4 regions of the Mesorhizobium sp. LNHC232B00 genome follow, and region 1 is predicted to be linked to each of the others. Evidence: riboswitches for the same ligand, from Rfam matches in the RefSeq annotation. Region 1 holds a riboswitch; each other region holds the start of a gene.
What was found. Region 1 has a riboswitch for cobalamin ahead of bluB (5,6-dimethylbenzimidazole synthase). Riboswitches for the same ligand answer to the same signal wherever they lie in the genome.
Positions count from the first base shown of each region.

Region 1 (7,821 bases):
ATGAGGAGGCCCGCCGCCGCGAGAATGAATGGCGCGAAATTGGCCTTGGCGCACAGATCCTCAAGGATCTCGGCATTTCCTCGATCAATTTGATCGCTTCGCGCGAGCGCCACTATGTCGGCCTCGAAGGTTTTGGCATCCATATCGCCAAGACCGAAATCATCTGAACTGCCGGTGATGATAGCGCCCGGTCCGTTCAAACCGGGCGCTTCGTGGATCATTCAGCAGGAACGACCGCCGCTTCGCATCCATCCAGTTCGCAATTGTGGGTGGCCAAGCTGCGCTGGCCGAGCAGCACCGTGACCAGTGCAATGGCGCCTGATGCCACCGAAACCCAGAACCCGTTCTGGGCGCCGAACGCATCCACCACCGCGCCGGCGGCGAACGACCCCAGCGCCATGCCGATGCCGATGCCTGTCATCACCCAGGTGATCCCCTCGGTCAGCATCGCTTCCGGCACATGCCGTTCGATCAGGCCGAAGGCGGTGATGAAGGTCGGCGAGATCGCGACGCCGCTGATGAAGACGGTCAGCGCCAGCAGCGGCACGCTGTCGGCGGTGAGCGGCAGCAGCGTGCCGAGCGCGACCAGGGCGACCGCAATGGCAAGTTGGCGTTGCAGCGGCGCCTTGAGGTTGAACGCGCCGACGACGATGCCCAGCGCGAACGATCCCAGCGCATAGACGCCGATGACCAGGCTCGCGGCACCCGGCTGGCCGAGTTCCTTTGTGATCGCCACGGTGCTCACTTCTGTCGTGGCGAACGTCGCGCCGATGAAGATCAGGGCGAAGGTGATGATCTGCACCGGCCGCAGGCGGATCGCCGAACCGCTGGAGCCATTGGCTACCGGTCGCACTTTCGGCTCGGTCGAGCGCTGCAGGATGAAGGCCATCGATCCGACGGCGAGGAACAAGGTGCTCGCCAGCATGCCCGCCTCCGGGAACAGGCCGGCACTGAGACCCACCGACAGCGATGCTCCGGCGATATAGACCAGTTCGTCCGCCGCCGATTCGAAGGCGAACGCGGTGTTCATCTGAGGCCGGCCCCGGAAAATCTCGGTCCAGCGCGCCCGTACCATTGCCGGCATGCTGGGCATGGCTGCCGCCAGCAACGCCGACACGAACAGCGTCCATATCGGCCAGTCCTGATTGGCGGACGCAATCAGTATGATGAAAGCGAGCACGGAGATGATGGTGGTGGGCACGACAATTGGGGTCTGGCCAAGACGGTCCACCAGCCTTGATATTTGCGGCGCCAGGAAAGCGTTGGCCAGCGCGAATGTCGCCGAGACGGCGCCCGCCAGCCAGTACTCGCCGCGTGTCTGCGACAGCATTGCCACGATGCCGATCGGAGCCATGGCAATCGGCAGGCGCGCCATGAAGCCGGCAGTTGCAAAGCCCTTGGCGCCAGGGGCGCGAAAGATTTCCGAATAGGGATTCTGCATGATCCTGTTCCTCGACAAAGGACAATTCGACAATTACATACGAAGCGTATGAGTGTTAGGTAGACCATACGCCGCGTATGTCAATTGGCATACGAGACGTATGTGAATAGGGCCAGACGGAATGCACAAACCACGCAAGGAGATGATCGCGCAAACGCGCGCCAAGCTGATCGCCGCGGCCCGCCAGGCTTTCGGCACCATTGGTTACGCCGAGGCCTCCATGGATGATTTCACCGCGTCGGCCGGGCTGACGCGCGGCGCCCTCTATCACCACTTCGGCGACAAGAAGGGACTGCTGGAGGCGGTTATCGCCGAAATCGACGCCGAGATGGCGGCACGGGTGAATGAGGTCGCATCGAGAGCGCCGAACCGCTGGCAACACTTCGTCGACGAGTGCACGACCTATATCGAAATGGCGCTGGAGCCGGAGATCCAGCGTATCATGTTCCGCGACGGTCCGGCCGTGCTGGGTGATCCGGCACAATGGTCGAATGCCAATGCCTGCGTCGGCTCAATGACCGATCATCTTACCGCGCTGCAGGGGGAGGGAGTGGTCGTCCCGAGCGTCGACCCCGAGACTGCCGCACGGCTTATCAACGGCGCCAGCAGCCAGGCGGCGCAGCGGATCGCCAATTCGAACGATCCCGAAGCGACATCGAGGAAGGTGGTGGCGGCGTTCAAGCAACTGCTCGAAGGCCTGCTCAGGAAGCCGGGTTCGCAGCCGGTCTGAAATCCCGTCTGCGGTCCGGCCCACCCACCCACGATTGACAATCTTCGGGTTGAGCGCATCCTCCCCAGCCATCTCTGAGGGGGATTCGGGGCATGTGGGATTTCGATATCGGCAGGTCGGTGTCCATCATGATGCGGACCTGGCCCTTCATTGTCTTTCGCATGATCGTCTATTTCGGCATCACGCTGGCCTACATCATGGCGACCGGAACCGGTGCCTCGGTCGGCTATGGCGTCGGCCATATCTCCACCGATCCCGACGGGCCAATGTCCTTTGCCCTATGGGGCGGCGTGGTCGGCTTCGGCGTCGTCTCGATCGCCGTCTACTGGATCCGCGAATACATCCTCTACGTCGTAAAGGCCGGCCATATCGCCGTCATGGTCCATCTGATCGACGGCCAGGACGTCCCCGGCGGCCAGGACCAGATCGCCTATGCCAGGCAAGTCGTGACCGAGCGTTTCGCCGAGGCCAACATCCTTTTCGTCGTCGACCAACTGGTCAAGGGCGCCATTCGAGCTGTCACCGGCCTGCTCGGCGGCATCGCCGCCTTCCTGCCGATTCCGGGCTTGAGCGGTCTTGTCTCCTTCATCAACACGGTGATCCGCCTGTCGCTGACCTATGTCGACGAGATCATCCTCGGCTACAATATCCGCATCAATTCGTCCTCGCCCTTCGAGACCGCGCGCCAGGGCGTGGTGCTCTATGCCCAGAACGGCAAGACCATGGTCAAGAACGCCGTCTGGCTGGCGGTGATCATGTGGGGCATGTCCTTCGTCATCTTCCTGTTGATGCTGGCTCCTGCCGCCGCAATTCTCTTCATCATGCCGGGGCAACTGGCTGGTTGGGCCTTCGTGCTCGCCATCGTCTTTGCCTGGGCGTTCAAGGCGGCTTTCATCGAGCCTTTCGCCATCGCCTGCCTGATGCAGGTCTATTTCAAGACCATCGCCGGCCAGGTGCCCGATCCCGCCTGGGACGCCCGGCTCGCCGAGGCCTCGTCGAAGTTCAGGGAACTCAAGGACAAGGCGCTGGCCTCCTTCGGCGGCTCGCGCTGGGACACGGCGGGCGCGACACGCTGATTGGCCAGGCTTGCCGGCGCGGCATCGACGGCGTTGAGGCGTGCCACCGCCGATTTGAGCCGCACCTCGCCCTGACCGCAAAAAGTCTCGCTCATGATCAATTCGGGCAGCGGCAGGCGTCGGCCCCAGCCATGCGTTTCGAGGTCCGGTTTGGGCGCGAATTCGGAGACCCGGCCGACGCAGAGATAGGCGACCGGCGTCACGTGATCGGGAATGGACAGCAGGCTTTTCAGCGCCCCGGCCTCGATGATGCTGACCCAGCCGACGCCGACGCCCTCGGCGCGCGCGGCCAGCCAGAAATTCTGCACCGCGCAGACCGTGCTGTAGAGGTCCATCTCCGGATTGTGCCAGCGTCCCAGCGGCGAACCCTGCGAGCGTTGCCGGTCGCAGGTGATGCAGATGTTGAGCGCGCTCTCGCAGATGCCTTCCAGCTTGAGCTTGCGGTAGAGCGCCTGCCTTTCCTGTTCGATGGCCGGCAATTCCTGCTCGCGCGCAGCGAGGAACAGGTCGCGCACCTCCGCGCGCCGTGCGGCATCGCGGATGACGATGAAGTTCCACGGCTGCATGAAGCCGACCGACGGAGCGTGGTGGGCCGCAAGCAGCAGCCGCGCCAGCACCTCGTCGTCGAGCGCGTCGGGCAGGAAATGGCTGCGCACGTCACGCCGCGTGAACATGGCGCGGTAGACCGCGTCGCGTGCCATCTGGTCAAATCCGTCGCTACCAGGAGCGGTCATGTGTTCCGGCATCGCTTGTCCCCTTGCGATTGCTATCGATGCCAGCCGCCTGACCATGCGGATGACGATGTCTGCCAGGCCGGTCTTCTGGCTTGGGATCAACCCGCGTGCGGTGCCTTCCCGTCATCGACAGTGGCATTTACCGGCGCGGTTCCCCTCACAGCGTTGGGCACGCCACGGAATTCAACCGTGTTCCCGATTCTCCCGCTTGCGGCGGGCACCAGGCAGTGCCGGCGACCTTACGCCGAACCGCCCGGGGCGCCAATCCCCGCAGCGACGCCAATGGACGCAGGCGTGATTTTCCCCAGCGATCGAGCCGCGATGCATGGCCATCGCGGCGCCGGGGCACTAGATAGGGAGCATGGCCACTCGTCTCTACACGCATCCGATCTTCCTCGAACACATCACGCCGCCTGGCCACCCCGAGCGGCCGGACCGTTTGCGCGCCATCGAGCGCGTGCTCGACGACGAGGCCTTTGCCGCGCTCGATCGTGTCACGGCGCCGGAAGGTGACGAGGCCACCATCCTCTATGCGCATCCCGCCGATTTCGTCGCCCGCGTGCGCGCCGCCATCCCTGACCAAGGCATCGCCCGCATCGATGCCGACACCACCGCCAGCCCGAAGAGCTGGCAAGCGGCGATCGCGGCGATCGGCGCCGCCAATGCCGCCGTCGACGATGTCTTTGAGGGCCGCGCCGACAATGTGTTCGTCGCAGCGCGGCCCCCCGGACACCATGCCGAAAAAACCACGGCCATGGGCTTCTGCCTCTTCAACACGGCGGCCATCGCCGCGCGTTATGCGCAGAAGAAGCATGGCGTCGAGCGCGTCGCGGTCGTCGATTGGGACGTGCATCATGGCAACGGCACGCAGGACATTTTCTGGGATGATCCCTCGGTGCTCTACTGCTCGACGCATCAGATGCCGCTCTATCCCGGCACTGGCGCGAAGGACGAGACCGGCGCCGGCAACATCGTCAACGCGCCGCTGGCGCCGCAGACCGGCAGCGAGGTGTTTCGCGATGCCTTCCTATCGCGCGTGCTGCCGGCGCTCGACAATTTCGCGCCGGATTTGATCATCATTTCCGCAGGCTTCGATGCGCACCACCGCGACCCGTTGGCCGAGATCAACCTGACCGAAGACGATTTCGACTGGGCGACCGGCCAGCTGATGCAGCGTGCCGCGCGCCACAGCAGCAACCGGCTCGTCAGCCTGCTCGAGGGCGGCTACGATCTGCAGGGATTGGCATTTTCGGTCGCCGCCCATGTCGGGCGACTGATGAAAGGATGAATGATGGCTGGTGAGACCAACGAAGACGTCAAGGCGATGAGCTTCGAACAGGCACTCGACGCGCTGGAGAAGATCGTCGATGATCTGGAACGTGGCGACGTGCCGCTCGACCAGTCGATCAAGATCTATGAGCGCGGCGAGGCATTGAAGGTGCATTGCGACCGGCTGCTGAAGGCTGCCGAGGACAAGGTCGAGAAGATCAGGCTGTCGCGCGACGGCAAGCCGGTCGGGACGGAGCCGCTCGACCCGGACTGAGGCGCGCAGCCGTCTCACCGGTTTTTGGACACGATCGTGATTGAGTATAGAGTTCGTCTCGATTGAAATGGCTCCAGGACAAGAGGAGATACGGAAGCGATGTGCAGAAACATCAAGACCCTGTTCAATTTTGATCCGCCGGCAACCAACGACGAAGTCCGCGACGCTGCACTTCAGTTCGTCCGCAAGCTGAGCGGAACGACGCGGCCCTCGAAGCAGAACCAGCACGCGTTCGACCATGCGGTCGAAGTCATCGCGGCATCGGCGCGCGAGCTTCTCGATTCGCTTGAAACCAACCAGCATCCGCGCAATCGCGAAGAGGTTGCGGCCAAACTGCGGGCAAAGGCGGCAATCCGCTTTGCCTGATGTGGCCAGGGCGGTCCTTGGCCGCTGACAAGGAGAGTTCATGAGCTTCTTCCCCGGGGAGGATCCCGAAGCCGGCGACGCCTTCGCAAGCGACCAGATCGAGCTGATGGTCATCCCGAATGCCAAGGACATTGGCGGCTTTGAAGTCCGCCGCGCCTTGCCGACCGCCAAGAGACGGCTGGTCGGTCCGTTCATCTTCTTCGATCGGATGGGCCCGGCCATCCTGCGCGCCGGCCAGGCGCTCGATGTCCGCCCGCATCCGCATATCGGCCTGTCGACGGTGACCTATCTGTTCGACGGCAAGATCCGCCATCGTGATTCCCTCGGCACCGAAATGGTGATCCAGCCCGGCGACGTGAACCTGATGACCGCCGGCCGCGGCATCGTGCACTCCGAGCGCACGCCGGAAGAACTGCGCGGCGCGCCGATGTCGATCTCCGGCCTGCAGACATGGCTGGCGCTGCCGGACGACAAGGAAGAGGTGGCGCCGGTGTTCGAGAACACCGCTGTCCTGCGGCTTCCCGACATCGACGCCGAAGGCGTCAGCGGTCGTGTCGTCATCGGCGATTTCCAGGGTCTGCGCTCCCCGGTGCGTACCGACTCCGAGACGCTCTACGCCGATCTCAGGCTAGCGCCGGGCGCCAGCGTGAAAATCCCGGCCGATGCGGAAGAACGCGCCATCTATACGCTGGAAGGCGAGGTCGCGATTTCGGGCGATGTCTTCCCGGCCGAACGACTGCTGGTGTTCCGGCCCGGTGACGACATCATCGTATCGTCGCAAACCGGTGCGCATTTCATGCTGTTCGGCGGCGCTTCGCTCGGTTCGAAGCGGTATATCTGGTGGAATTTCGTCTCGTCGTCCAAGGAGCGCATCGAACAGGCCAAGCAGGAGTGGAAGACGGGCCGCTTCGATATCGTTCCAGGAGATGAGGAAGAGTTTATTCCGCTGCCCGAAAGCTGAAGAAGGTCGGCGAGGGAACCTGATCGATCCGCGTCACTGACAAGCATTTACTTTCGCCGGCCGGCGGCCTATCCCGCCGTTGAACAGAAAGCCCGAGCACCCGTGAACGCAACGCCGCATACGCCGCTTCTCGACAAGGTCCGTATTCCGGCGGATCTGCGCGCGCTTGCCGAAAGCGAGCTGCCGCAACTGGCGTCCGAACTTCGCCTCGAACTGATCGATGCCGTGTCTCGCACCGGCGGTCACCTGGGTGCCGGCCTCGGCGTGGTCGAACTGACGGTGGCGCTGCATTATGTCTTCGACACGCCGGATGACCGGCTGATCTGGGATGTCGGCCACCAGGCCTATCCGCACAAGATCCTGACCGGCCGCCGCGACCGCATCCGCACGCTGCGCCAGGAAGGCGGTCTGTCCGGCTTCACCCGCCGCGCCGAGAGCGAATACGATCCCTTTGGCGCCGCCCATTCCTCGACATCGATATCGGCTGGCCTCGGCATGGCCGCCGCGCGCGACCTCTCCGGTGGCCGCAACAACGTCATCGCCGTCATCGGCGATGGCGCCATGTCGGCCGGCATGGCCTACGAGGCGATGAACAATGCCGGCGCGCTCGATGCCCGTCTCATCGTCATCCTCAACGACAACGACATGTCGATCGCCCCGCCGACGGGCGCGATGAGCGCGTATCTGGCGCGGCTTGCCTCCGGCAAGGCCTATGCCGGCCTGCGCGACTTCGGCAAGAAGCTGACCTCCTACCTTGGCAAGCGCGCCGATCGCGCGATCACAAGGGCGGTCGAGCATGCACGCGGCTACGTCACCGGCGGCACATTGTTCGAGGAACTCGGGTTCTACCATATCGGCCCGATCGACGGTCACAATCTAGAGCATCTGATCCCGGTCCTGAAGAACGTCCGCGACAATGGCGAAGGCCCGGTGCTGATCCATGTCGTCACCCAGAAGGGCAAGGGCTATG
Region 1 covers NZ_AYWP01000003.1:489,709-497,529, reverse strand. Annotated here, with positions in the region: gene ribB (3,4-dihydroxy-2-butanone-4-phosphate synthase) at 1-167, shown strand, start outside; gene X743_RS161960 (MFS transporter) at 218-1,441, opposite strand; gene X743_RS161965 (TetR/AcrR family transcriptional regulator) at 1,563-2,171, shown strand; gene X743_RS1000000171945 (hypothetical protein) at 2,264-3,247, shown strand; partial or broken gene bluB (5,6-dimethylbenzimidazole synthase) at 3,364-3,948, opposite strand; cobalamin riboswitch at 4,041-4,221, opposite strand; gene X743_RS161975 (histone deacetylase family protein) at 4,343-5,269, shown strand; gene X743_RS161980 (exodeoxyribonuclease VII small subunit) at 5,273-5,524, shown strand; gene X743_RS161985 (DUF2277 domain-containing protein) at 5,624-5,890, shown strand; gene X743_RS161990 (pirin family protein) at 5,931-6,851, shown strand; gene dxs (1-deoxy-D-xylulose-5-phosphate synthase) at 6,954-7,821, shown strand, end outside.

Region 2 (7,821 bases), on a different contig from region 1:
TTTGCCTGGCTCTCGAAGATGCGCAACAGATAGTCGGTGTCCTCCGCCTGCTTGAAGTCCTCGTCGAAGCCGCCGGTGCGCTCGATGAGGTCCCGTGCAAAGATCCCGGCTGACAGGTGGATCCCCCGCACGGTGACGGCTTGGCTGTCGGCGGCCGGCTCCAGCGTCTCGCCATCGATCTTGTCGACCAGCGTCATGCGCGAATAGGTCAGGTCGAGGCCAGGGTCCTCTTCGAAGCAGGCGATATCCGCCGCGAAGCGCCCTATCGGCGAGATGTCGTCGGAATCGAGAAACGACACCAGCCGCGTCTGCGGCAGCAATTGTTTCAGCCCGGCATTGCGCGCCTTGGTGACCCCGCCATTGGCCTGCTGGAAAAGACGAATGCATGGGGCCTGGTCGATCAACGACCGCACGACGGCCGCCGAGCCGTCGGTCGACCCATCGTCGATGACGATGATGTCGAGATCGACGTTTTCGCGTTGCCTGAGCAGCGAGCGCAGCGCGAGGCCAACGAGCTGTTCGCGATTGTAAAGGGGCATGATCACGCTCAGCTTCATATGTCGCCCCGGATCATGAATTCGTCGCCCGACTTGTCACATGAACCACCAATCTCACGCGCTGCTCTGCATGATGAAATCCGAAATCGTTCCGGCGATCTCCTGTGGGCGCGTCCCCAGCGAGAGCTGATAGCATGGCAGCTGCCGGGTGAGGTCGCTGAAAAAGCGAAACCCGCTCTCGCGCTCGCCAGGCATTTGCGAGATGCCGGACGGCGCTAGTGCAATCATTGCCTCCTTGCGCGACACGGGCATGATCGAACTTGCCTCGTCCCCGCTGATATGAGGCACCATCAACGCGATGATGTCCAGCCGCGCGGGTATTGGCCGTGCCGCGATGTCATCGATGCGGAACTGGTGCTTGCCTTGCCAGTTGAGCGGACCATAGGATTTCAGCCGATGTTCCAAGCCCAGCCGCTCGAAACCCGCGGGATCCTGCTTGAGCGTGGCAAACAACGGGTGCGCGGTCGGCCCGCCGGCAAGGTCGATCAGCACATAGTCGTCACCGACGCTGTCGAGCCCGTTGAGCAGGCCGGCGACGACCGTTCCCGATTTGCCGGCGCCGCCTGCTCCGGCGAGCAGAATTCCCTTGCCGCCGACACCCAGCGTGCCCGCATGGGCCAGCCGCATGCCGCGCGCCGCATATTCCCAATGCAGGAAGGGGCGGAGCGGCGCCCCCGGCTCCCAAGGCGGGAACCTGTCATCGGCGGTCATCAGTTGAACGCCCAGACGGCGATCGGGGTCGTAGAACTGCCAGAAATCCAGGTCGTGGAAATGGTTGCCGCGCAGTCCGGCTTCCGCCAGCCGGCTGGCGAAGGCATGCTCCGTGAAGGGTCCTTGGCCCCAACTGGCTGGCGCCGCGATGCCATCCACGCCGGGATGGGCGACGAAGATGCGGCAGGTGTTGGCAGCGGCCCCATTGCCCGGAGCAGCGACAAAGCCGTGAACGACGGCATTCGCCAACGCGCCGGCACTCAGATGTGCGGTCAGCTCCAGATGCGGCAGGCCCACCGTGCGCGTCTGCGGATAATGCGCGGCGCTGCTTTCGGCCTGCGCCAGCACATGACGTGCGTAGTCCGCCAGGTTCTCGAGAGTGACTTTCGGCATGGTTTGCCTGTTCCGACGCCGTCCAGCGACGAGAGTGCCTGACGCGCGTGCCTCAGTTGGCCTGCTTCACCGCGGGCCAACCGAGGGGTTCCTCGACCTCGTGGATGGGGTCAACGACGATGAGATCGGCAAGGTCGTCGTGGATATCGACCTTGAGGGGCTCGCTGGCACCCGCAAGCTGAGCCAGCAATTCGCTGGGAACCGGTCTTGCCGCGGCATCGGTCACGGCCGCCAGCAAGCCGAATTCGAGCAATTGTGAAACAAAGGCGTCAATCTCGGCGGCACCCAGCGCGCCGGTCGCCGTTGCGGCGCCGACCAGTTCGGAGGCAGGCACGCCGGACGACAGCGCATCCCAAAGCCTGCTGCCTGAATCCGAGAAGCCGAAATATTTGCCCGTCGTCAGGTCGAGAACGACGGCTTCGCCGTCGAAGGATTCAAAGACGATGTCCTTGCTCGCTATGGCATAGATGCCGGATTGTCGCATGTTTGCTCCCCGCCGAAGCAGGCCGCGCGGATGATCGCCGGCCCTCACGGTCAACCCTACCGTTGTAGAGGCGTCTAACCATTTGCAGGGTTTTTGGCAAGATGGCCCGCAGGCCCGGCGAGCGCGACCGCAGGCCCTGCCTGCTGGTTACGCCTCGATTTCCAGTGCCGACAGCGGCTTGGAGCAACAGGCCAGGATGAAGCCGTCGTCGATCTCATGATCGAGGATGCCGCCATTGTGGCTCATCTCGACATCGCCGGAGACCTTCTTCACCTTGCAGGTTCCGCACAGGCCGAATTCGCAGGCGGCGGGAATCCGCACGCCCGAAGCGCGCGCCGTCTGCAGCACCGTCTGGCCGGCGACGCATTCGGCGTCGACCTCCGAAAGCGAGAAGCGGATTGGCGTTGCCGCTTCGACCGGAACGACCGTGCCGCCTTCCGCGGGCGCCGCGAACGGCGCCGGGACCTCTTCCACGGCAGGGGCCGCAAAGCTCTCCTGATGGTATTGCGTCATGTCGAAGCCGGCGGCTTCAAGCATGCCGCGCACGGCGCGCATGAAGGGATCGGGGCCGCAGCAGAAGATTTCGCGCTCGCGGAAATCCGGCGCCAGCAATGGCAGCCGGATCGCGTCGATGCGGCCCATATGGCCGTACCAGCCCTCGCGGCTCGACCGCTCCTCGATCATGAAGCCGAGCGACAAGCCGGGCATATGGCCGCCGAGCAGTTCGAGCTCCTTGCGGAAGATGATCTCTTCCGCGCGCCGCGCGCAATTGACGAAGCCGACATCGGTCCAGGGCGCGCAGTCGTTCAGCCAGCGCAGCATCGACATCATCGGTGTCACGCCCGAACCGGCCGAGATGAACAGATATTTGGCCGCCGGATGGCTGTGCAGCGAGAAGTCGCCTGCCGGCCCATAGGCCTTGACGTGCGAGCCGGGCACCAGATGGTCGAACATCCAGCGCGTGCCGATGCTGCCGGCCTGCGCCTTTACCGTCACCGCGATCGAGAATGGCCGCGACGGTGACGATGACAGCGTGTAGGTGCGCATCAGCGGCCCGTCCGAAGTCGGCAGCTCCAGCGTCACGAACTGGCCCGGCTTGTAGCGGAACCAGGTCTGGTTGTCGGACCGGAAAGTGAAGGTTTTCACGTCGGGCGCCTCATCGCTGACGCCGATCACTTCCAGCACCTGGAGCCGGTCGTTCCACGGCGCCATCTGGTCGAGATGGCGATAGAGGCCGAGATCCGTCATCGCATTCATCCTCTGGTCCTTCTTGCCCGGCTCATGTCGTGTTTGGGCGACATGAGCTCACGCAACGCTGCGCAGCGCCGGCTTGCCGTCTTCGGCAAGGCGCGGACCGATGAAGCGGGCGTACCAGTCGACGAACTGGATGACGCCGCCCTCGTGCAACTCCGAATAGGGGCCGGGCTCATAGGCCGGCGACAGGATGCCGAAGGCGTTCTCCTCGACGATGCGGCGGTCCTGGTCGTTGGTCTCGGTCCACACATGGGTGAGTTCGGCGAGATCGTAGTCGACGCCCTCGACCGCATCCTTGTGGACCAGCCATTTGGTCGTCACGGCGGTTTCCGTGGCGCTGACCGGCAGCACGCGGAAGGTGACGGCATGGTCGATGAGGATATGGTTCCATGTCGTCGGGTAGTGATAGTGCATCAAGGTGCCGATGCGGTCGGCCGAGACGTTGTCGGAGAGGTTCTTCCTCACCGCCCGCTTGCCGTTCATCGTGTAGCTGACGGCATCGCGCAGCAGCGGCGCGCGGGTGGCGCGATACTGTCCGGCCGGATCGATGCGGAACTTGCTCGGCAGGCCGGCCGCCTCGCATTTCGCCCAGTGCGCCAGCATCTCCGGATCGCTGTCGGCGCCCTGCACGCCGGTCACGGTCGGTGCTTCCGGGAACGTCTTGCACAATTCCGGGTGATTGCCCGCGCAATGATAGCACTCGCGGTTGTTTTCCCAGACGAGCTTCCAATTGCCCTTCTCGATGATCGTGCTCTCGAAGGCGATCTTCGCCTCGCCGAGCCGGTGCGGCTTGAGGTAGGGTTCGATCATCGCCCGCATCGGCGCGAAGTCGGCCGGCTCCTTGCCCAGGCAGATGAAGATATAGCCGGCGACGCTTTCGCAGGCGACCGGCTTCAGCCCGAACTGGCTCTTGTCGAAACCCTCGGCCATCTGGCGGGCGAACAGCAGGCGGCCGTCCAACTCATAGGTCCACTGGTGATAGGGGCAGACCAGTTTGGCGGCCATGCCCTTGTCGGTGTTGCAGACGCGGCTGCCGCGGTGGCGGCAGGAATTGTGGAAGGCGTTGATCTTGCCCTGCTGATCGCGCACCAGCACGACCGGATAGTCGCCGATCTGCACGGTGATGAAGCTGCCTGGCTTGGGCAGCTCGCAATCATGGCCGATGAACAGCCAATCGCGATACCAGATCAGCTCCATGTCGAGCTTGAAGTAGTCCGGATCGGTGTAAAAGGGCTGTTCCAGCGAAAAGCCCTGTCTGCGGCTGTTCAAGAGCCTCAGCATGTCGTTGCGAGCATCCATGTCCTGTCCTCATATCCAAGGACTGAACTGGTGGTGATGGAGGAAGGATCGGACGCAGGCCGGCGCCAGCCGGGCATGCATCATCCGCCCCTTGACCGCCCACCGCGATCAGTCGAGTTCTAGCAATCTCGGGCTGGTTTCCGGGCTCTGGAGTCGTCCTTGCGGACCATCGCGACACCTTCCCAGGCTTTCGCCCAGTGGTCTCCCGTTGCGACTTGAACTCCACCACCGTTGCGGGGGCAGCGCCGGATTCTGACCGGCTTCCCAATTCTCCACTCCGTCGTCACGAAGCGGCACCTGAGATGGCGTGATCTAATCACGGCGCGCATCGCGGCGTCGGCATGAAAACGACATCGCATCCATGCGGCGCGACACGCATGCAAGATCGTCCCTACAAGGATCGCGACCGTTGAAACCGGCTCGTCGCCAGCACCCCAACGTTGTTTTTCGATCCTTGGCCGGAGCCAAAAAAAGGTTAACAGTTTCGAAAAGTGACTATTAGCGAAACCTAAAATCGAACCGAACGGTTCGTTTCTGTTGACGGTGCGTGCAGGACGTTGTGAACGCTGGGCCTCCGACACAGTTGGTGATAGCTCCCTTGATCCTTCTAACTGATTGATAAAAAAGCAAAAAAATTGATGTGGAAGCCGGTGGTACAATTTCAAGTGGTGGATTCATGGTCCACGCGGAACAACTTCGTGATTGGAAACGGCCATCTGGCTTTCCCAAATCGGGGCTGTCCGAACGACGCGATTTCATCCCAAGACACGCCGCTAGACGGACGGAAAAATACTGGAGTACCCAAAATGAAAAAGATTGTTCTCACTGCCGCCGCCCTTCTGGCCATTTCCGGCAGCGCCTTCGCTGGTAGCGACCATTATAGTTCGGACCATTACGGCTCGAATGCGACCCCTGCAGCCACTGCCGTCGACAGCTCGTACACCGCTTCGGTCAAGAAGTCGGAACCGGCTGCTCAGACGCCTGTCCAGGGTGCCGACCACAACCTTTTCGGTAACCGCTAACAGGCGACCGCCGGTTGACGGCTGCTTGCCCGCCGTCCTGGCGAACTCAAAAATTCATCAAAATTCAGGAGACTTGAAATGAAGAAGATCATTCTTGCTGCCGCCGCCGTTCTGGCCATTTCCGGCAGCGCTCTCGCCGGCAGCGACAACTATGGCGCCAACCAGCCTGCCGTGACTTCGACCGACAATTCGTACACGGCTTCGACCAAGAAGTCGGAACCGGCTGACCAGAAGCCTGTCGTCGGCGCCGACCACAACCTCTTCGGCAACAACTAAAGCCGACCCGGCAATGGCGGGTTTGCCCGCCATGCCGTGGAATTCGAGACTTCAGGAGACTTGAAATGAAGAAGATCATCCTTGCTGCCGCCGCCGTTCTGGCGATTTCCGGCAGTGCTTTCGCCGGCAGCGACAATTATGGCTCCAATGGCGCCAACCAGCCTGCCGTGACTTCGGCCGATGTGGACGCTTCGCATACCGGTTCGATCCGCGACAGCGGCTCGCCTGTCTACAAGCTGCTCAATTCGTCGGGCAACGTGCAGAAGCCGGCCCCTCAGAGCAACGACCGGGACCACGTCGGCAATCACTAACAGTCGAAGTCGGTTTTAAAAAAGAGCGGCGGGCAAGGCCCGCCGTTTTTTGTCGTTAGGCCGCTTTTAGCTCAAGCCGCCTTTGCTTCCGCCTCGTGCAGCGCGAAGGACCGCCCATCCGCGTCGAAGATATGCAGGTCCTCCGCATTGGCGCTCAGCCGCAATGTCGAGCCGCGCTTGACCTCGACATTGCCCGGCAGCTTTGTCACCAGCGGCAGGTCGGCGCGGCCGATGTCGACATAGACCAGCTGGACCTCGCCGAGCTGTTCGACATAATCCACCGTGCCTTCGAACAGATAGTCCGTGCCGCTGGCGATGATCAGATCCTCTGGCCGCACGCCGAAGCTTACCGCCGCGCCCTTTGCCGAAGCCGGTGTCGCGATCGGCACCGTTGCCTTGCGACCGCCGACATGGCTGACGATTGTCGGGTTTCCGGTCTTGTCGATGGTCGCCGGCAGGATGTTCATGGCCGGCGAGCCGATGAACTGGGCGACGAACAGATTTCCGGGCTTCTTGTAGAGCTCCATCGGCGTGCCGACCTGTTCGATATGGCCTTCCTTGAGCACGACGATGCGATCGGCCAGCGTCATGGCCTCGACCTGGTCATGGGTGACGTAGATCATGGTCGTGTTGGGCATCGATTCCTTGAGCTTGGCGATCTCGATGCGGGTGGCGACGCGGAGCGCCGCGTCAAGGTTCGACAGCGGCTCGTCGAACAGGAACACTTTCGGATTGCGCACGATGGCGCGGCCGATGGCGACGCGCTGGCGCTGGCCGCCCGACATCGCCTTGGGCAGCCGGTCGAGATATTTGGTCAGCTGCAGGATCTCCGCCGCCTGACGGACGCGCCGGTCGATCTCGGCCTTGTTCTCCTTGCCGATCTTCATCGAGAACGCCATGTTGTCGTAGACTGTCATGTGCGGATAGAGCGCGTAGGACTGGAACACCATGGCGATACCCCGCTTCGACGGCGGCACGTCGTTGACCACCTCGCCATCGATCTTGAGCTCGCCTGAGGTGATTTCCTCGAGCCCGGCTATGGAGCGCAGCAGGGTCGACTTGCCGCAGCCCGACGGACCCACGAAGACGATGAACTCGCCCGATTTGATATCGAGGTCGATGCCGTGGAGAATGTTGAGATTGCCGTAGGACTTCTTCACTTGCCTCAAATTGACATCGGCCATTGGTTCCTCCCAGTAATTCCTAAAATTCAGTCGATGCGTCCGAACCAGGCGCCGTAACCGCCGAGTTCGATCGAACCGGTGCTCGCCTGCCCGGAAAACCCGTGTCCCGGCAAAGGGTGCAGTGATCGGCCGCCAAGGTCAACCTTGGCCGGCTTGGCGCCAAGGTTGAAGACACAGACGATCTGCTCGTTGCCGGCCCGGCGGGTGAAGGCGACGGTGTCGCCCTGGCTTTCGATGAAGGCGATATCGCCCTTGGCGAGCGCGGGATGGGCGCGGCGGAAGGTGAGAAAGCGCCGGTAGTGCTCGAGCAGGGAAGTCTCGTCGCCCTGC
Region 2 covers NZ_AYWP01000008.1:67,153-74,973, reverse strand. Annotated here, with positions in the region: gene X743_RS156330 (glycosyltransferase family A protein) at 1-557, opposite strand, end outside; gene X743_RS156335 (hypothetical protein) at 612-1,661, opposite strand; gene X743_RS156340 (PqqD family protein) at 1,714-2,145, opposite strand; gene X743_RS156345 (hybrid-cluster NAD(P)-dependent oxidoreductase) at 2,293-3,393, opposite strand; gene X743_RS156350 (aromatic ring-hydroxylating dioxygenase subunit alpha) at 3,451-4,698, opposite strand; cobalamin riboswitch at 4,812-5,014, opposite strand; gene X743_RS156355 (DUF680 domain-containing protein) at 5,505-5,720, shown strand; gene X743_RS156360 (DUF680 domain-containing protein) at 5,799-5,996, shown strand; gene X743_RS156365 (DUF680 domain-containing protein) at 6,062-6,307, shown strand; gene ugpC (sn-glycerol-3-phosphate ABC transporter ATP-binding protein UgpC) at 6,379-7,491, opposite strand; gene X743_RS156375 (alpha-glucosidase) at 7,518-7,821, opposite strand, start outside.
Region 2: another riboswitch for cobalamin. It lies ahead of X743_RS156350 (aromatic ring-hydroxylating dioxygenase subunit alpha); the one in region 1 lies ahead of bluB (5,6-dimethylbenzimidazole synthase).

Region 3 (7,821 bases), on a different contig from region 1:
CATCGGCGGCTAGCAGCATCGAGCGGTAGAAGAGGATCGGGATGACTGGCGTGGCGTTTCCCTCCCCCTCGAGGGGAGGGTGGCCCGCAGGGCCGGGTGGGGTCGGTACGACCGGGGGCGACGTTTCCTTGAGTCGGCGCGCTCCGGAGAGGACCCCACCCCCGGCCTGCGGCCGGACCCTCCCCTCGAGGGGGAGGGGGACGATGCCGCGTGTGGGCTCGTAGTAGCCGACTTTTGGAACTTCGACCGGCTCGGCAATTTCCGCATCCTGCCCAGCCAGCCCCGCTAGCCTCCGCACCAGCGCATTCATATTGGCCGGGCCGCCCTCGCGGAAATAGCCGAGCAGGCTATCCAACTCCTCGCGCGGCAGCGTCGAGGCTTTGATGAGGCGGAGATCCTCGTCGTGGCTCTCACCCGGCAGCAGCGCCAGTTTAATGCCGTGCGCGCGGGCGGTCGCGGCGAGCTGGTCGCAGCCGTAGCGCCACCAGTCGTGGCCGCCGAGGATGCGCACGAGGATGATCTTGGCATGGCGGGCGACGCTGTCGACCCAGAGGTCGACGGACATGGGATGACGCAGGTCGCGCAGTGCGGCGAGCCGCATCGAGGGCAAGCGGCCAGCATCGGCCTTCCACGCCTCCGCCAATCCGGCCAGATCGCTGTCGGTGAAGGACAGCGCCACGATATCCGCCGGCGTCTGCCGCAGGTCGACCGGCTCGGCGAGATCGTCGAGCGAGGCGGAAGTCGTGGTGAGGATGTGCATCGCGGCCTGTCCGAGATCAGCCGGCGAGTATGCGTTCGATCGCCGGGCGGTTCAGCCCCTTGAGACCGATGACGACGAGGCGCGAACGACGATCGTCCTCAGCCGTCCAGGCGCGGTCATAGTAATGATTGACGCGCGGCCCGACGGCTTGGAGCAAGAGCCGCATCGGCTTGCCGCCGACCTCGACGAAGCCTTTGACGCGCAGCACGTTTTCCTGTTCGGCGGCGTTGGCGACGCGCTTTGCCAGCTCGTCGGGATTGGCGATCGAGGGAATGTCGACGATGAAGGTGTCGAAGTCGTCATGCTCGTGGTCGAACGCACCGTCATGATGGGACTTGCGGTTCTCGATGTCGTCCTCGACGGCGAGACCGAGGCCGAGCAGCACGGAGGGATCGACCTTGCCATGCGAGGTCGGCACGATCTTCACGGCGCGGGCGGAGTGTTCGTTGATGATGGCGTTGGCGCGGGCTGAGCCTGCGGCGTCCATCAGGTCGCTCTTCGACAGGATGATCAGGTCGGCGCAGGCGATCTGGTCCTCGAACACTTCCTCGACCGGGTCGTCATGGTCGAGGCTCTCATCCTGAGCGCGCTGCGCCTGCAGCGCGTCCATGTCGTTGGCGACGCGGCCTTCGGCCAGCGCCGGGCCATCGACCACGGCGATGACGCCGTCGACCGTGACGCGGCTTTTCACCGTCGGCCACTGGAAGGCCTGGACCAGCGGCTTGGGCAGAGCCAGGCCCGAAGTCTCGATCAGGATGTGGTCGACCTTCGGCGTCAGCGCCAGGATCTGGTCGAGCGCCGGCACGAAATCGTCGGCGACGGTGCAGCAGATGCAGCCATTGGCCAATTCGACGATGTTTTCCTCCGGACAGGTGTCGATGCCGCAGCCCTTCAAAATCTCGCCGTCGATGCCGATGTCGCCGAACTCGTTGACGATGATGGCAATGCGTTTGCCGCCGGCGTTTTCCAGGAGATGGCGGACCAGCGTCGTCTTGCCGGCGCCGAGAAAACCGGTGACGACGGTGCAGGGAACGCGAGAAAGGTTGGCGGACGAATCTGGAGCAGTCATGGTCAGTCCTTCAGCATGTCGAGGGGAGGGATGCGGGCAACGAGGCCACGCTTGAGGCTATCGGGCCGGCCACGCCACGGGATGAGGCCGTCGGTCGAGGTGGCGAAGAGCTTCGCGCCGGCGACAAGGTCGGCGCCGCTGGCCGTGGTCAGGTCGCCGAAGACATAGCTCCAGCAGCCGTCGCGCAGGATCGCGGCGCTCAGCCGGCGCTTGCAATTGCCGAGGCATTCGACGGTGCGGACGCAGATATCTTCGCCCGAGGCGGCGTTGCGCGTATCCTGCGCGAGCAGTTCGCCGGCGCGGGGATGGGCGTCGGAGCCGGTTTCGTCACGGCACGAGGCACAGATGATCACGGTGACGCCGGACAAGGCATCGCTGTCGGCGGACGAGTTGTCCGCTTTGCCAGCCGAAAAACTGCTGTTCTGGTCCAAAAACCGGGCTCCTTGCCCGGAAACCCGCCGGGCGATCGGATTATGTTGTCGCGGACGGCAGGTCTCCTGGCTCGCGGGTCATCGCCTTGGTTAGCCGCCTTCCCGGGAACTCCCAGTGGCTTTCGGCCTTGGCTCGTCGCTTACAGTTGCGGGGACAGCCGCGGATTTGAGATTTTTCATCCCGCACCGCATTCCCTCTTAGCCCCTCTCATTGAAGAGAAGAGACCGTCTGGAGCGGATTTAGGCTGTTGCGGGCAGGACTGTCAACGCGGGCCTACGACATGGCGATGTCGGCAAGTGACGGTCCGAGGTCGCCAGCGGGCGTCACTTCCATGCGCTCAAGCCCGAGCCAGCCCTGCATTTGCTTCAATTCCTCGAAAAGCTGGGCGGCGGTTTCAGGCGGTGCGCCAGCTTCGGCATAGGCCGCGTGGACGCGTAGCACACTCGCCGGCCGATCGGCCTTGAGATCGACGCGCGCTACGATCCTGTCGCCGAGCAGGAAGGGCAGGACGTAGTAGCCGTATTGGCGCTTTTCGGCCGGCGTGTAGATCTCGATGCGGTAGTGAAAATCGAACAGCCGCTCCGAGCGCGAGCGTTCGAAGACCACGGGATCGAACGGGGCCAGCAAGGCACGGGCGTCGATTTTCCTGGGCAGACGCGCATCCTTGTGCAGGTAAGCGGGCTTATCCCAGCCTTCGACGCGCACCGGCAGCAGCTCACCGAGTTCGACCAATTCCTCCAGGCGGCCCTTCATGTCGGCGGGGGACAAGCGGAAATAGTCGCGCAAATCGCCTGATGTCGCCACGCCATGGGCGCGGGCGGAGATGCGCAGCAATTCGCGGTGCGCGTCCTCGGCGGCCGGTACGGGCAGGTCGAGAATCGCCTGCGGCAGCACGCGCTCGGGCAGGTCATAGAAGCGCTCGAATCCGCGGCGGTGCGCCGTGGTGATGCGCCCGGCCCAGAACAGCCATTCGAAGGCATGCTTGGCGTGGCTCCAGCCCCACCAGCCGCCCGAGCCTTTCTGGCCTTCGAGCGCGGAAGCAGCGATCGGGCCGCGCGCGACGACCTCGCGGTAGATCTCTTCTATATAGGCGGCGTGCTCGCGGCCCCATTTGGCCAGCCCCAGATACATCTCTTTGCCTTGCTCGGCGCGCTGCATGCGCCAGCGCATCAGCGGCCAGGTCTCCACCGGCAGGAAGGAGGCCTCGTGCGCCCAGTATTCGAACACCGTGCGCTTGCGGGTGACGGCGGCGTTGTCGAGCAAGGCGAGCGGGTAGGGGCCAAGGCGCGAATAGAGCGGCATGTAATGCGCGCGCACCACCGCGCTGACGGAATCGATCTGCAGCAGGCCGGTGCGGGATAGAACGCGGGCGAAATGACGGCGGTCGGGCGTGCCATTAGGGCGGGGGTCGAGAAAACCCTGAGCGGCGAGCGCGACGCGCCGGGCGGTGGCAAGCGAGATCTTTTCCTTCATTCGGATGCGACTCTTGTAACTCGTTGACCGTCGTTTGATGGGTGATTCCTGCCCATGCTAGCAGGGTTTTGGCGGCATCCATGTCAGGAGAGAAAAGTGGAGTAAAAAGCGAAGGAAATCAAACAGGAGCGTATCGGACCAGTTTCTCCGTATATGCCGTCCAGCACCGCCTTTTGAACAAGGTTTGACTTGCTTCGCTGGAAGTGCTGCGCTAACCCTCGCCGCGTTGCAGCATAGGCCCCTTAAAACGGTTCAGCGGTTAAACTGTCACGCTTCCGCATTAAGGTCCGGTGCTGTAATCAAAATGGATTGGCGCCAACGGAAAGCCGCTGCATGAACGCACTTCTCAGTTCGTACCTGCCCATCGTCCTGTTCATCGGCGTGGCGCTGGTTGTCGGCCTGGCGCTGCTGGCCGCACCGTTCCTGGTGGCGTACCGCAACCCCGATCCCGAAAAGCTTTCCGCCTACGAGTGCGGTTTCAACTCGTTCGACGATGCCCGCATGAAATTCGACATCCGCTTCTACCTGGTGTCGATCCTGTTCATCATCTTCGATCTGGAAGTGGCCTTCCTGTTTCCCTGGGCGGTGTCCTTCTCGAAGATCGGCATGCTCGGCTTCTGGTCGATGATGGTGTTTTTGGCAGTGCTGACCATCGGCTTTGCCTATGAATGGAAAAAAGGAGCGCTGGAATGGGATTGAACGACAGTTCAGGCACCCTCGTCGCGCCGAAGCCCAAGGGTATCATCGATCCCAACACCGGCAAGCCGGTGGGACAGGACGATCCCTTCTTCCTCGAAATCAACAACGAGCTTGCCGACAAGGGTTTCCTGGTCACCTCGACCGAGGCGCTGATCACCTGGGCGCGCAGCGGCTCGCTGATGTTCATGACCTTCGGTCTGGCGTGCTGCGCGGTCGAGATGATCCATACCTCGATGCCGCGTTATGACTCGGAGCGGTTCGGCGTCGCGCCGCGCGCGTCGCCGCGCCAGTCCGACATCATGATCGTCGCCGGCACGCTGACCAACAAGATGGCGCCGGCGCTGCGCAAGGTCTACGACCAGATGCCGGAGCCGCGCTACGTCATCTCGATGGGCTCCTGCGCCAATGGCGGCGGCTACTACCACTATTCCTATTCGGTGGTGCGCGGCTGCGACCGCGTCGTGCCGGTGGACATCTATGTGCCCGGCTGCCCGCCGAGCGCCGAAGCCCTGCTCTACGGCATTCTTCTGCTGCAGAAGAAGATCCGCCGCACCGGCACGATCGAACGGTAAATCCATGGCCGCATCCCTTAGCGAACTGTCGACCTATCTCGGCGAGAAGCTGCCTGGCCGCTTCAGTGACGCGGTGCTCGCTTATGGCGAACTCACCGTCCATGTCGAGCCGCAAAACCTGGTCGAGGTGGTGACCTTCCTGCGCGACGACCCGCGCTGCCAGTTCATCTCGATCATCGATGTCTGCGGCGCCGATTATCCGTCGCGGGCCAAGCGCTTCGACGTCGTCTATCACCTGTTGTCGCCGAGGCAGAATGTCCGCATCCGCGTCAAGGTGCAGGCCGACGAGGAAACGATGGTGCCGTCGATCACCGGCGTCTTTCCGGGTGCCGACTGGTTCGAGCGCGAGACTTACGATCTCTATGGCGTGCTGTTCTCGGGCCATCCCGATCTGCGCCGCCTGTTGACCGACTACGGCTTCGAAGGCCATCCGCTGCGCAAGGATTTCCCGCTGACCGGTTTTGTCGAAGTGCGTTACGACGACGAAGCCAAGCGCGTCATCTACGAGCCGGTCGAGCTCAAGCAGGAATTCCGCAATTTCGATTTTTTGTCCCCGTGGGAAGGTACGGACTACGTGCTGCCGGGTGACGAGAAGGCAAAGCAGTAAATGGCTGAAACCTCCGTCCGTAACTTCAACATCAATTTTGGCCCGCAACACCCTGCAGCGCATGGTGTTTTGAGGTTGGTTCTCGAACTGGACGGCGAAGTCGTCGACCGCGTCGATCCGCATATCGGGCTCCTGCATCGCGGCACGGAAAAGCTGATCGAGGCCAAGACCTATCTGCAGGCAGTGCCTTATCTCGACCGGCTCGACTATTGCGCGCCGATGAACCAGGAGCATGCCTTTGCGCTGGCCGCCGAGCGCCTGCTCGGCATCGAGGTGCCGAGGCGCGGCCAATTGATCCGCGTGCTCTACTGCGAAATCGGCCGCATCATGTCGCATATCCTCAATGTGACGACGCAGGCGATGGACGTCGGCGCGCTGACACCGCCGCTGTGGGGCTTCGTCGAGCGCGAAAAGCTGATGGTGTTCTATGAGCGCGCCTCCGGCTCGCGCATGCATGCCGCCTATTTCCGCCCCGGCGGCGTCCACCAGGACCTGCCGCGCCAGCTGGTCGAGGATATCGGCAAGTGGATCGACCCGTTCCTGAAGTCGCTCGACGATCTCGACAAGCTGCTCACCGGCAACCGCATCTTCAAGCAGCGCAATGTCGATATCGGCATTGTTTCGCTGGCCGATGCCTGGGCCTGGGGCTTTTCGGGCGTCATGGTGCGCGGCTCGGGCTCGCCTTGGGACCTGCGCAAGTCGCAACCTTATGAATGCTATTCGGAAATGGATTTCGACATTCCGATCGGCAAGAACGGCGACTGCTTCGACCGCTACCTGGTGCGCATGGAAGAGATGCGGCAGTCCGCGAAGATCATGCGCCAGTGTGTCGATCTCCTGCTCGGCAAGGAAAGCACCGGACCGGTGTCGAACCTCGACGGCAAGGTGGTGCCGCCGAAGCGCCAGGCGATGAAGCGCTCGATGGAAGCGCTCATCCACCACTTCAAGCTCTACACCGAGGGCTATCGCGTGCCGGCCGGCGAGGTCTATGCGGCCGTCGAGGCGCCGAAGGGCGAGTTCGGCGTCTACCTGGTCTCCGACGGCACCAACAAGCCCTACCGCTGCAAGCTGCGCGCACCTGGTTTCGCGCATCTGCAGGCCATGGATTTCCTGTGCCGCGGCCACATGCTGGCCGACGTCACCGCCGTCCTTGGCTCCCTCGACATCGTGTTTGGTGAGGTCGATCGCTAAATGTCAGTCCGCCGTCTCGCAGAAGCCAGCGTCCAGCCAGCCTCCTTCGCCTTCAACCGGGCAAACGCGGCCGCGGCGAAGCAATGGATCAAGAAATACCCGAAGGGCCGGGAGCAGTCGGCGATCATTCCGCTTCTGATGATAGCGCAGGAGCAGGAAGGCTGGGTCACCAAGGCGGCGATCGAGACGATTTCGGACATGCTCGGCATGCCGCGGATCCGCGGGCTCGAGGTCGCGACCTTCTACACGCAATACCAGCTCAATCCCGTCGGCACGCGCGCGCACATCCAGGTCTGCGGCACCACGCCCTGCATGCTGCGCGGCTCGGAAGCGCTGATGGATGTGTGTCGGTCAAAAATCCATCACGACCAGTTCCACACCAACGACAAGGGCACCTTGTCGTGGGAGGAGGTCGAGTGCCTCGGCGCCTGCGTCAACGCGCCGATGGTCATGGTCTTCAAGGACACGTTCGAGGACCTGACACCCGAAAGGCTGGCCGAAATCATCGACCTCTATGATGCGGGCAAGGGCGCCTCGGTGGCGCCGGGACCGCAGAACGGCCGCACCGGCTCGGAGCCGGCCTCTGGCCTCACCACGCTGAAGAGCGAAAAGGCGATCCTCAAGTCGACCCGGGACCGGGACGCCAGGGAAGCAGCCAAGGCCGCCAAGGCGGCGCCCGACGCGATCATCGCGGCGCCTGTTCCGGCACCCGCCACTGCCCCTGTCGCGCCGTCCAATGCCAGCAAGCCGAAGACCGATGCGGCCGAGACCAGCCCGGCATTGAAGACACCCTCGAAGACCAAGGTGGCGCCGGCGGCGGAGAAGGCGGCTAGCGTTTCGGCGCCGCGGCATTCGGCCGTCAATGCCAACAAGGCGGCCCCCGAGGTCGAGAAGGTTTCCAAGCAGCGCAGCGGTCCGACCGCCAAGGCCGCGCCGGCCACCGCCTTCAAGGCGCCGGAGGCCAAGGTGCCCATGGCAAAGCCGGCAAAGCCATCGCTTGAGGACAAGAACCGTCCGG
Region 3 covers NZ_AYWP01000001.1:30,281-38,101, forward strand. Annotated here, with positions in the region: gene X743_RS168340 (cobaltochelatase subunit CobN) at 1-760, opposite strand, end outside; gene cobW (cobalamin biosynthesis protein CobW) at 777-1,829, opposite strand; gene X743_RS168330 (DUF1636 family protein) at 1,832-2,260, opposite strand; cobalamin riboswitch at 2,299-2,505, opposite strand; gene X743_RS168325 (winged helix-turn-helix domain-containing protein) at 2,535-3,734, opposite strand; gene X743_RS168320 (NADH-quinone oxidoreductase subunit A) at 4,068-4,433, shown strand; gene X743_RS168315 (NADH-quinone oxidoreductase subunit B) at 4,424-5,005, shown strand; gene X743_RS168310 (NADH-quinone oxidoreductase subunit C) at 5,010-5,612, shown strand; gene X743_RS168305 (NADH-quinone oxidoreductase subunit D) at 5,613-6,803, shown strand; gene X743_RS168300 (NADH-quinone oxidoreductase subunit E) at 6,804-7,821, shown strand, end outside.
Region 3: another riboswitch for cobalamin. It lies ahead of X743_RS168330 (DUF1636 family protein); the one in region 1 lies ahead of bluB (5,6-dimethylbenzimidazole synthase).

Region 4 (7,821 bases), on a different contig from region 1:
ACCATCGACGATGTCGTCGACGTCATCCAGCAGGAAGCCGAGGAAGATCTGCTGCGCATGGGTGGCGTCGGCGACGAAGAGCTGTCCGACAGCATCCTTTCGACCTCGCGCTCGCGCGTCCCCTGGCTGCTGGTCAACCTGCTGACCGCATTCCTGGCGGCTTCGGTGATCGGCCTGTTCGATCACACGATCGAGCGGATCGTGGCGCTTGCCGTGTTGATGCCGATCGTGGCCGGCATGGGTGGCAATGCCGGTTCACAGACCATGACCGTCACCGTGCGGGCGCTGGCGACCAGGGACCTCGACATCTACAATGCCGGCCGCATCATCCGCCGCGAAATGGGGGTGGGCTTCATCAACGGCATCGTTTTCGCCATCCTGATCGGCATCGTCGCGGCCGCCTGGTTCCACGATGTCAATCTGGGCGGCATCATCGCGGCGGCGATGATCATCAACATGTTCGTCGCCGCACTCGCCGGCATCCTGATCCCGCTGCTGCTCGACCGGTTCAAGATCGATCCGGCGGTGGCGTCGGCGGTGTTCGTCACCACCGTCACCGATGTCGTTGGTTTCTTTGCCTTCCTCGGCCTTGCCACTTGGTGGTTCGGCGTCCGGTGATCGAGCTCAATTGACTTTTACGTAAATGCCATGCGAGGCTCGCGCGGGGTGCCGTGTCGATTCCGGCGCGGCAAGGGTTTTGGTTTGGGACGAAAGGCGACGCACGGCGATCGCCAGGGTTTCCGGCGTGTGGGAGTGACGATGCGGGAATATTATTCGATCACCGAACTGACCCGCGAATTCGACGTGTCGACGCGGACACTGCGTTTCTATGAAGATGAGGGGCTGGTGCAGCCGGTGCGGCGTGGCCGCACGCGGCTGTTTCGTCCCTCCGACCGCCACCTCATCCGGCAGATCATGCGCGGAAAAAGGCTCGGCTTCTCGATCAACGAGATCCGCGAAATCATCCAGATGTACAAGGAGCCGCCGGGCGAGGTCGGGCAACTCAAGCTGATGATCAAGCGGATCGAGGAAAAGCGCGAGGATCTCCGGCAAAAGCGCCGCGACCTCGAGGAGACGCTGGCAGAACTCGACCAGGCCGAGGAGTCCTGCGTCGAGCGGCTGGTGGAACTTGGGGTGAATACCTGAGGGCCAGATTCTATCGCGCGTTTGAGCGACAAACGTTCGTGACTGGCCGGAGCGTTTCGAACTTCGTCATCCTAGGGCGGAGCAGGAGCGAAGCTCCGTCGCGGAGACCCTAGGATCCATGCCGTTACCTCCGTCGTTGAGTGCAGCGGAGCAGAATTCTGCACTGTAGCGACGCTCAGGTGTCGCGGCATGGATCCTCGGGTCTGCGCTGCGTCGCTGCGCTCCTTGCTCCGCCCGTGGATGAGGACGGGATAGGCGTTCGGCCAATCGCCGAGGTATGCCGCCTCATCGGCCAAGAGCTGTCAAAATCTCTGCGCCGCGGAATACAGGCCCCGGCTCAGATCCAGCGCCGCACTCTCTTTGCGTAATCCCGGTATTTCTTGCCGAACTTTGCCGCCAGCACCTTTTCCTCGCCCTCGATGGCGAGCTTCTGGGTGGCGAAGGCCGCGATGAACGCCAGCGGCAGAAACCAGACGATGCCCGTGACGAAGGCGACGCCGATCAACAGCAGCGTGTTGGCCAGATACATCGGGTTGCGGGTGATGCCGAAGGGGCCTGACGTGACGAGATGGTCGGGCATCGCGTTGGGATTGAGCGTCGTCTTGGCCCGGACCATCGTGCGGATCGCCGTGAACCAGAGTGCCGCGACGCCGAACAGCGCCACCCAGCCGGCGGCGAACAGGATGTCGCCCAGGAGGTCGCCGATCCAGGGCAGGGGATAGAGCATGCCGAGAATGATGCTGATGGCGATGGCGGCGGTGTAAATCACCGGCGGCCACGGTATCCCTCCTGGCTTCGGCTGGCTGTCGGTCATTGCTGTCCCCCCTCGGTCATCTTGTCGTCGGTCTGGGCCGTGCAGGTGCCGGCCAGATCGCCCAGATGTGCCTTCCATTGCGCAGTCTGATCGTTGTTGTAGAGCCGATCAAGCGAGGATTCGCCCTCCAGCGTGTCGAGCATGCAGCTACAATAGCTCGAACAGAACTTGGCGTCGCGCGACTGCTCGCACGAGATCTGGCAGGTCTTCAGGAAATTGACCTGCGGGGTTTCGACCTTGGCTGGCATCACCTGCGAGAACAGCCAGACGCAACCGATCAGCAGCGGCTGGTGGATCAGGTAGAAGGCGAGGCTGTGTCGGCCGATCAAGACCAGCGGATTGGCCCACCGGCCGGCCGTCAGGCTTGCCAGGCGCGCCCGCATGCCGGAAGCGGAGGCAAGTTTCGCGACACCGATGCCGACAAGCACCGCGCCGAACCATGGAAACAGCGGCACATAGTCGTTGGAACGAGGATTGATCGCCGACAGGCCTATCCACCACAGCCAGGGATGATCCAGGGCCTCGAAGCGCTGATAAACCGGCGCCGCAATAACCAGTGCCGCCACAAGCAGGGTCAGCAACGCCGGCAGGCGCAGGAAGGCGAGGCCGAGCAGGCTGGCGAGCGCGATCTCGTGCAGGATGCCGAAAAAGATGAAGCCGTCCGGCGTCGCGATGCGGGTGACGATCGAGATGGCGACCGCGGCGCCGGCAACCATGGCGAACCGCTTCCAGAAGCCGTTCCAGCGGATTTGCCGGCCATGGGCAAGGTACAGGCTGACGCCGACCAGGAACAGGAAGGTCGAAGCGATGCAGCGGGCGTAGATCTTCCACCAGCCGAAGGCTGTGAGGCCGGGGTCGGTGTAGCCGAAGAACTCCAGATCCCAGGTGAAGTGGTAGCTCGCCATGGCGAGCAGCGCGATGCCGCGCAGGATGTCGATGGCGACGATGCGTTTTGGCTGATTCTGGACGGGTGCGGTCGGCGTGTCGATGGTCATGGTCTCGCGATCTGATTCAGCCCCGCCTTGAGGACTATCACGGTTGGCCGGGACAGAAGAAGACCGGGTTCCTCGGCACGGCGCCGCGTGGGCGCAGGCCATGTCGGATGCCGCTTTGGGCCAGCGCCGGAAAGGCTTTGACCAACTCGCTTTTCGCCGCCTGCGCGTCGGTTTCCTCTTAATGGCCCGGAAACGGCCAAGGCAGATTTGACCGGTGATTCTGCTTTGGGGAAGCAATGTCGACCCATGTGCGCCATCCGATCTGGCTCCCGGCCCTCAAGGCCGCGGACGCGCGCACCTTCGCCTCGCTCTACGCAGTCGAATCCTTTGCGCGCGCCACGGTGTCCAGCGTCATTCCGATCCAGGCCTATGAGATACTGCACAACGAGCAGATGGTCTCCATCCTCTACACCATCGTGGCGCTGCTTGGCCTGTCGGTGACCCTGTTCATGCCGATGCTGATCCGCCGCTTTGCGCGGCGCTGGGTCTACACCGCAGGGGCCTGCCTGCTCGCCATCGGCTCGCTGTTCTTCGTCACCCACACGCTTGCCGGACAAGTAGCGGGGATGCTGTGCCGGGTGATGGGCGCCAGCGCGCTGTCGATCACGCTCAACCTCTACATCATGGACCACATCCGCAAGACAGACTTCATGCAGGCCGAATCGCTGCGCATGGCGTGGTCGATGTTTGCCTGGACCGGCGGGCCGACGCTCGGCATTTTCCTCTACGCGCATTTCGGCATCTATGCCGCGCATGGCGCGGTGGCGGTGTTCGCCGTGGCCTTGCTGGCGCTGTTCTGGTTCTATCGGCTTGGTGACAACCAGTCGATCCAGCCGGGCAAGACACGACCGGTCAATCCGCTCGCCAATATCGGCCGCTTCGTCGCGCAGCCGAGGCTGAGGCTAGCGTGGCTGATTGCCTTCGGACGCTCCTGCTTCTGGACGACCTTCTTCGTATACGGCCCGCTGTTCATGGTGATCACCGGCGAAGGCGAACTGACCGGCGGTCTGCTGGTCTCAGCCGGCAACGCGCTGTTGTTCATGGCCATCTTCTGGGGCAAGGCCGGAAAACGTTTTGGCGGCCGGCGCACCATGACGTTTGCCTATTTCGCCATGTCGGCAATGCTGCTGGCCGCGGGCACAGTGGGAGCGACCGCGCCGCTGCTCACCGGCGCCTTCCTGCTTGGCGGCGCGTTCTTCACCATTGCGCTCGATGCATTGGGCTCGACCGCCTTCATGCGCTCGGTACGCTCCTACGAAAGGGCGCAGATGGCGGCGGTCTACCGCACCTATCTCGATTTTTCCGAGCTGACGCCGCCGCTGGTCTATTCCGTGGTGCTGATCTTCTTCGGGCTCGGCTCGGTGTTCGTCACGCTGAGCTTGCTGGCCGCGGTTTGCGGCTTCGTGACCTGGCGTTATCTGCCGAAGTCACTGTGACGGCCACGGCGAAAGCGCCGTGTGGCGCTCGCGCACCCATTTGTGGAAGCGGTGCAGATCATATTCCTCGGGCATCAGCACGCCGGCTTTGTGGCGCATGGAGCGCAGCCCTTTCTGGTTGACCTCGCAGATCGCCGCGTCCTCCTCCAGCACCTGCGTGCCGAAGGCGACTATGTTGTCGATGTCGGCCGACGGGTCGCCAAGCGCTCCGGGCGCGAACAGCCATTCCGCGACAAGACCGGTCTGTTCGGGACCGAGCGGCACCAGCCGCACGGTCCGGACATAGTCGACGTGACCGACGATGAACATCGACGGCAGGCTGGTGGCGTAGGTCTGGCCGGCGGCGCGCTCGGCCGGCGTCAAGCCCGCGAAGACCGGTGCATGGGTCTTGCCGTCGCGCGACCAGGTTTCGGCGCCGACGCGCAAACCACCCGAAAATTCCGGCGCGTCATTGTCGGCGTGGCGCACCCATTCGGGGTCGTCATGCCGGCTCATCAGGCCGCGGCCATAGATCGGCACCAGCCGCGACAGGTCCTTGTGAACGCCGGGGCAGTGCAGGCATTCATTGAAGTTTTCCCAAAAAATCTTCCAGTTGCAGTTCATCACCTTGCGCAGCACATGGCCTGATACAAGCGTTTCCAGCGGCCAATTGCCGAGATCGCCGGAGGCGGGATCGAAGGAGGCCTGCGCCGAGCCCGCCGTGCCCTCCTGCGAATTCGCGTCCTCCTGCAAATTCGCGTCCTCTTGCAAATTGACGAACACGAAGCCGCGCCACACCGAGAGCGCGACGCGATAGAGCGGATGGTCGGCCTTGTCGAAGCCTTCGGGCAGCGATTTCGACGGTACGCGCACGAGGTCGCCGCGCAGCGAATAGGACCAGGCATGATAGGGGCAAGTGATCAGCCGCGCCTTCAGCCGGCCTTCGCTTTCCTGGCACAGCTGCGAGCCGCGATGCCGGCAGGTGTTGTGGAAGGCGCGCAGTTCGCCGGTTTCGTCGCGCAGCACGACGATTTCCTGCGTGCCGACGCGGAAGGTGCGGAAAGCCAGCGGTTGGGCGAGATCGGCTTCCCGGCAGACGAGCAGCCAGCTTCGATACCAGATCGCATCGAGGTCGCGCTGATAGCTCTCGCCGTCCCAATAGGCCGATGACGGCAACGTCGCTTCAGCCCGGGTCAGGCCGTTGTAGCGATCGCGTTCGCTGGCATTGGGCTGCAGGGCTGGAGGCTGCATGGCTGGCTTCCTGTGAAGTGGCCAGCCGACACCCGGCCGGGATGATTGTCAATTGTGGTGCCGAGAACGGCCGATGTCGCCGGCATGGCGCAATCGCGCTGGTTGCCGGCGGAATTTGGTTTGCCGCGTGCCGTGATTTTCCGTATAGTCAAGCTGTCGTCGGTTCCGTTTTGGAGCCAAGAGGGAATGCGGTGCGGGCTCAATTGTCGCCCAATGCCGTGGCTGCCCCCGCAACTGTGTGCGGTAGTCCTCTCCATATGCCACTGAAGATTTTTCTTCGGGAAGGTGGAGAAGGGCGCTGATCCGCGAGCCAGGAGACCTGCCGGCGACAGGAAACTGACTTCGATGCCCTCGGGTGGAGGGTGAAAGGACAAGACATGAATACTGCTTCCGTCTCCCTCGGCGCCTCCGTCTCCTCGCAGTCGCGCTTCATGCAGCTCGCGCTAGCCGCGCTGCTCGGCATCTTCGTCGTCGGCTTTGTCGGCTTCTCGCATATCGATGCGGTCCACAATGCCGCCCACGACTATCGTCATTCGATGGCGTTTCCCTGCCACTGACGAGGATTTGACATCATGAACCTGTTTCGCAACGTCGTGTTCATCGCGGCGATCGCAGGGCTTGTGGCCGGCGTCGTTCTCGCCTGCATGCAGGCCTATGCCACCGTGCCGCTTATCCTCAAGGCCGAAGTCTACGAGCAGGCCGGTGGCGGCCACCATCATGACCAGGCCGCGCCCACTGCCGCGGATACCAATGCCATGAGCACCGCCGCACCGGCGGGGAATGCCATGAGCTCCGCCGCGCCGGCGCCGGCAGAAGCCGCCGCTCCGGCGGAAGACGAAGGCTGGGCGCCGGCCGATGGTCTCGAGCGTTTCGGCTTCAGCGTGCTTGCCAACATCGTCACCGGCATCGGCTTCGCGCTGGTCCTGGTCGCGGTCTCGGAATTCGCGGGCGGCATCGGCAATTGGCGCCAGGGTGTGTTCTGGGGCCTGGCAGGGTTTGCTGTGTTCACGCTGGCGCCTGGCCTCGGCCTGCCGCCGGAACTGCCGGCGATGCCGGCGGCCGAGTTGCTGCCGCGCCAGATTTGGTGGGTCTCGACGGTGGCGGCCACGGCGATCGGTCTTGGGCTGATCGCCTTCCGCAAATCGCTGCCGCTCGCGATCCTTGGCGTGGCTTTGATCGTCGCCCCGCATATGGTCGGCGCGCCGCAGCCAGACAGTTTCGAGACGCCGATTCCCGAGGGCCTGCACCACCAATTCGTGGTGGCGGTGACCGTGACCGATCTGGTGTTCTGGCTGGTGCTCGGCGCGGTCGTCGGCGTGGTGCGCGGCCGCTTCACGGGCGCTGCGAGCAGCCTGCGCGACAGCTTTGCCTGATCGCGGCAAGCTGACTTTCATCATTGGTGGCGCGCGCTCCGGCAAGAGCGCGCACGCCGAGACCCTGGCGACGGCGTTGCCCTCGCCATGGACCTATATCGCCACTGCTGATACCTATGACGACGAGATGCGCGAGCGCATCGCGCTGCACCGCTCGCGGCGCGGCGAGGGCTGGTCGACCATCGATGCGCCGCTGGACCTCGCCGGTGCGATCGAGGCCTTGCCGGACAATCAGCCGGTGCTCGTCGACTGCCTCACCCTGTGGCTGACCAATCACATGCTTGGCGAACGTGATCTCGAGCAGGAATGCCTGCGGCTGGCGGCCGTGCTGTCGCGGCCGCGCGGGCCCTGGTTCGTGGTGTCCAACGAAGTCGGGCAAGGCATCGTGCCGGACAATGCCCTGGCACGTCGGTTCCGCGATGCCGCCGGCCGGCTCAACCAGCAGGTCGCGGCGATTGCCGATACGGTGCTTTTGATGGTGGCCGGGCTGCCGCTCAAGGTGAAGTGAGATGACTGATATAGACGGCAAGGCCAGTGAGAACAGGGATGAAGAGCGCCACCGCGCCAAGATGGCCAAGCGCAAGGCGGTGCAGGACGCCGAGGTTGCGAGCAAGACGGTCGAGAAGGGCCTGCTGATCGTCAACACCGGCCCCGGCAAGGGCAAGACCACGGCTGCGTTCGGCCTGGCGCTGCGGATGCTCGGCTATGGCAAGCGGGTCGGCGTCGTCCAGTTCATCAAGGGCAAATGGCACACCGGTGAGAAAGATGCGTTTGCCGCGTTCGGCGACCGGGTCGTCTGGCACGCGATGGGCGAGGGTTTCACCTGG
Region 4 covers NZ_AYWP01000001.1:70,485-78,305, forward strand. Annotated here, with positions in the region: gene mgtE (magnesium transporter) at 1-618, shown strand, start outside; gene X743_RS168150 (MerR family DNA-binding transcriptional regulator) at 760-1,146, shown strand; gene X743_RS168145 (isoprenylcysteine carboxylmethyltransferase family protein) at 1,484-1,960, opposite strand; gene X743_RS168140 (DUF1624 domain-containing protein) at 1,957-2,955, opposite strand; gene X743_RS168135 (MFS transporter) at 3,192-4,391, shown strand; gene X743_RS168130 (aromatic ring-hydroxylating dioxygenase subunit alpha) at 4,383-5,606, opposite strand; cobalamin riboswitch at 5,765-5,963, shown strand; gene X743_RS168125 (CbtB domain-containing protein) at 5,999-6,178, shown strand; gene X743_RS168120 (CbtA family protein) at 6,194-6,994, shown strand; gene cobU (bifunctional adenosylcobinamide kinase/adenosylcobinamide-phosphate guanylyltransferase) at 6,987-7,502, shown strand; gene cobO (cob(I)yrinic acid a,c-diamide adenosyltransferase) at 7,504-7,821, shown strand, end outside.
Region 4: another riboswitch for cobalamin. It lies ahead of X743_RS168125 (CbtB domain-containing protein); the one in region 1 lies ahead of bluB (5,6-dimethylbenzimidazole synthase).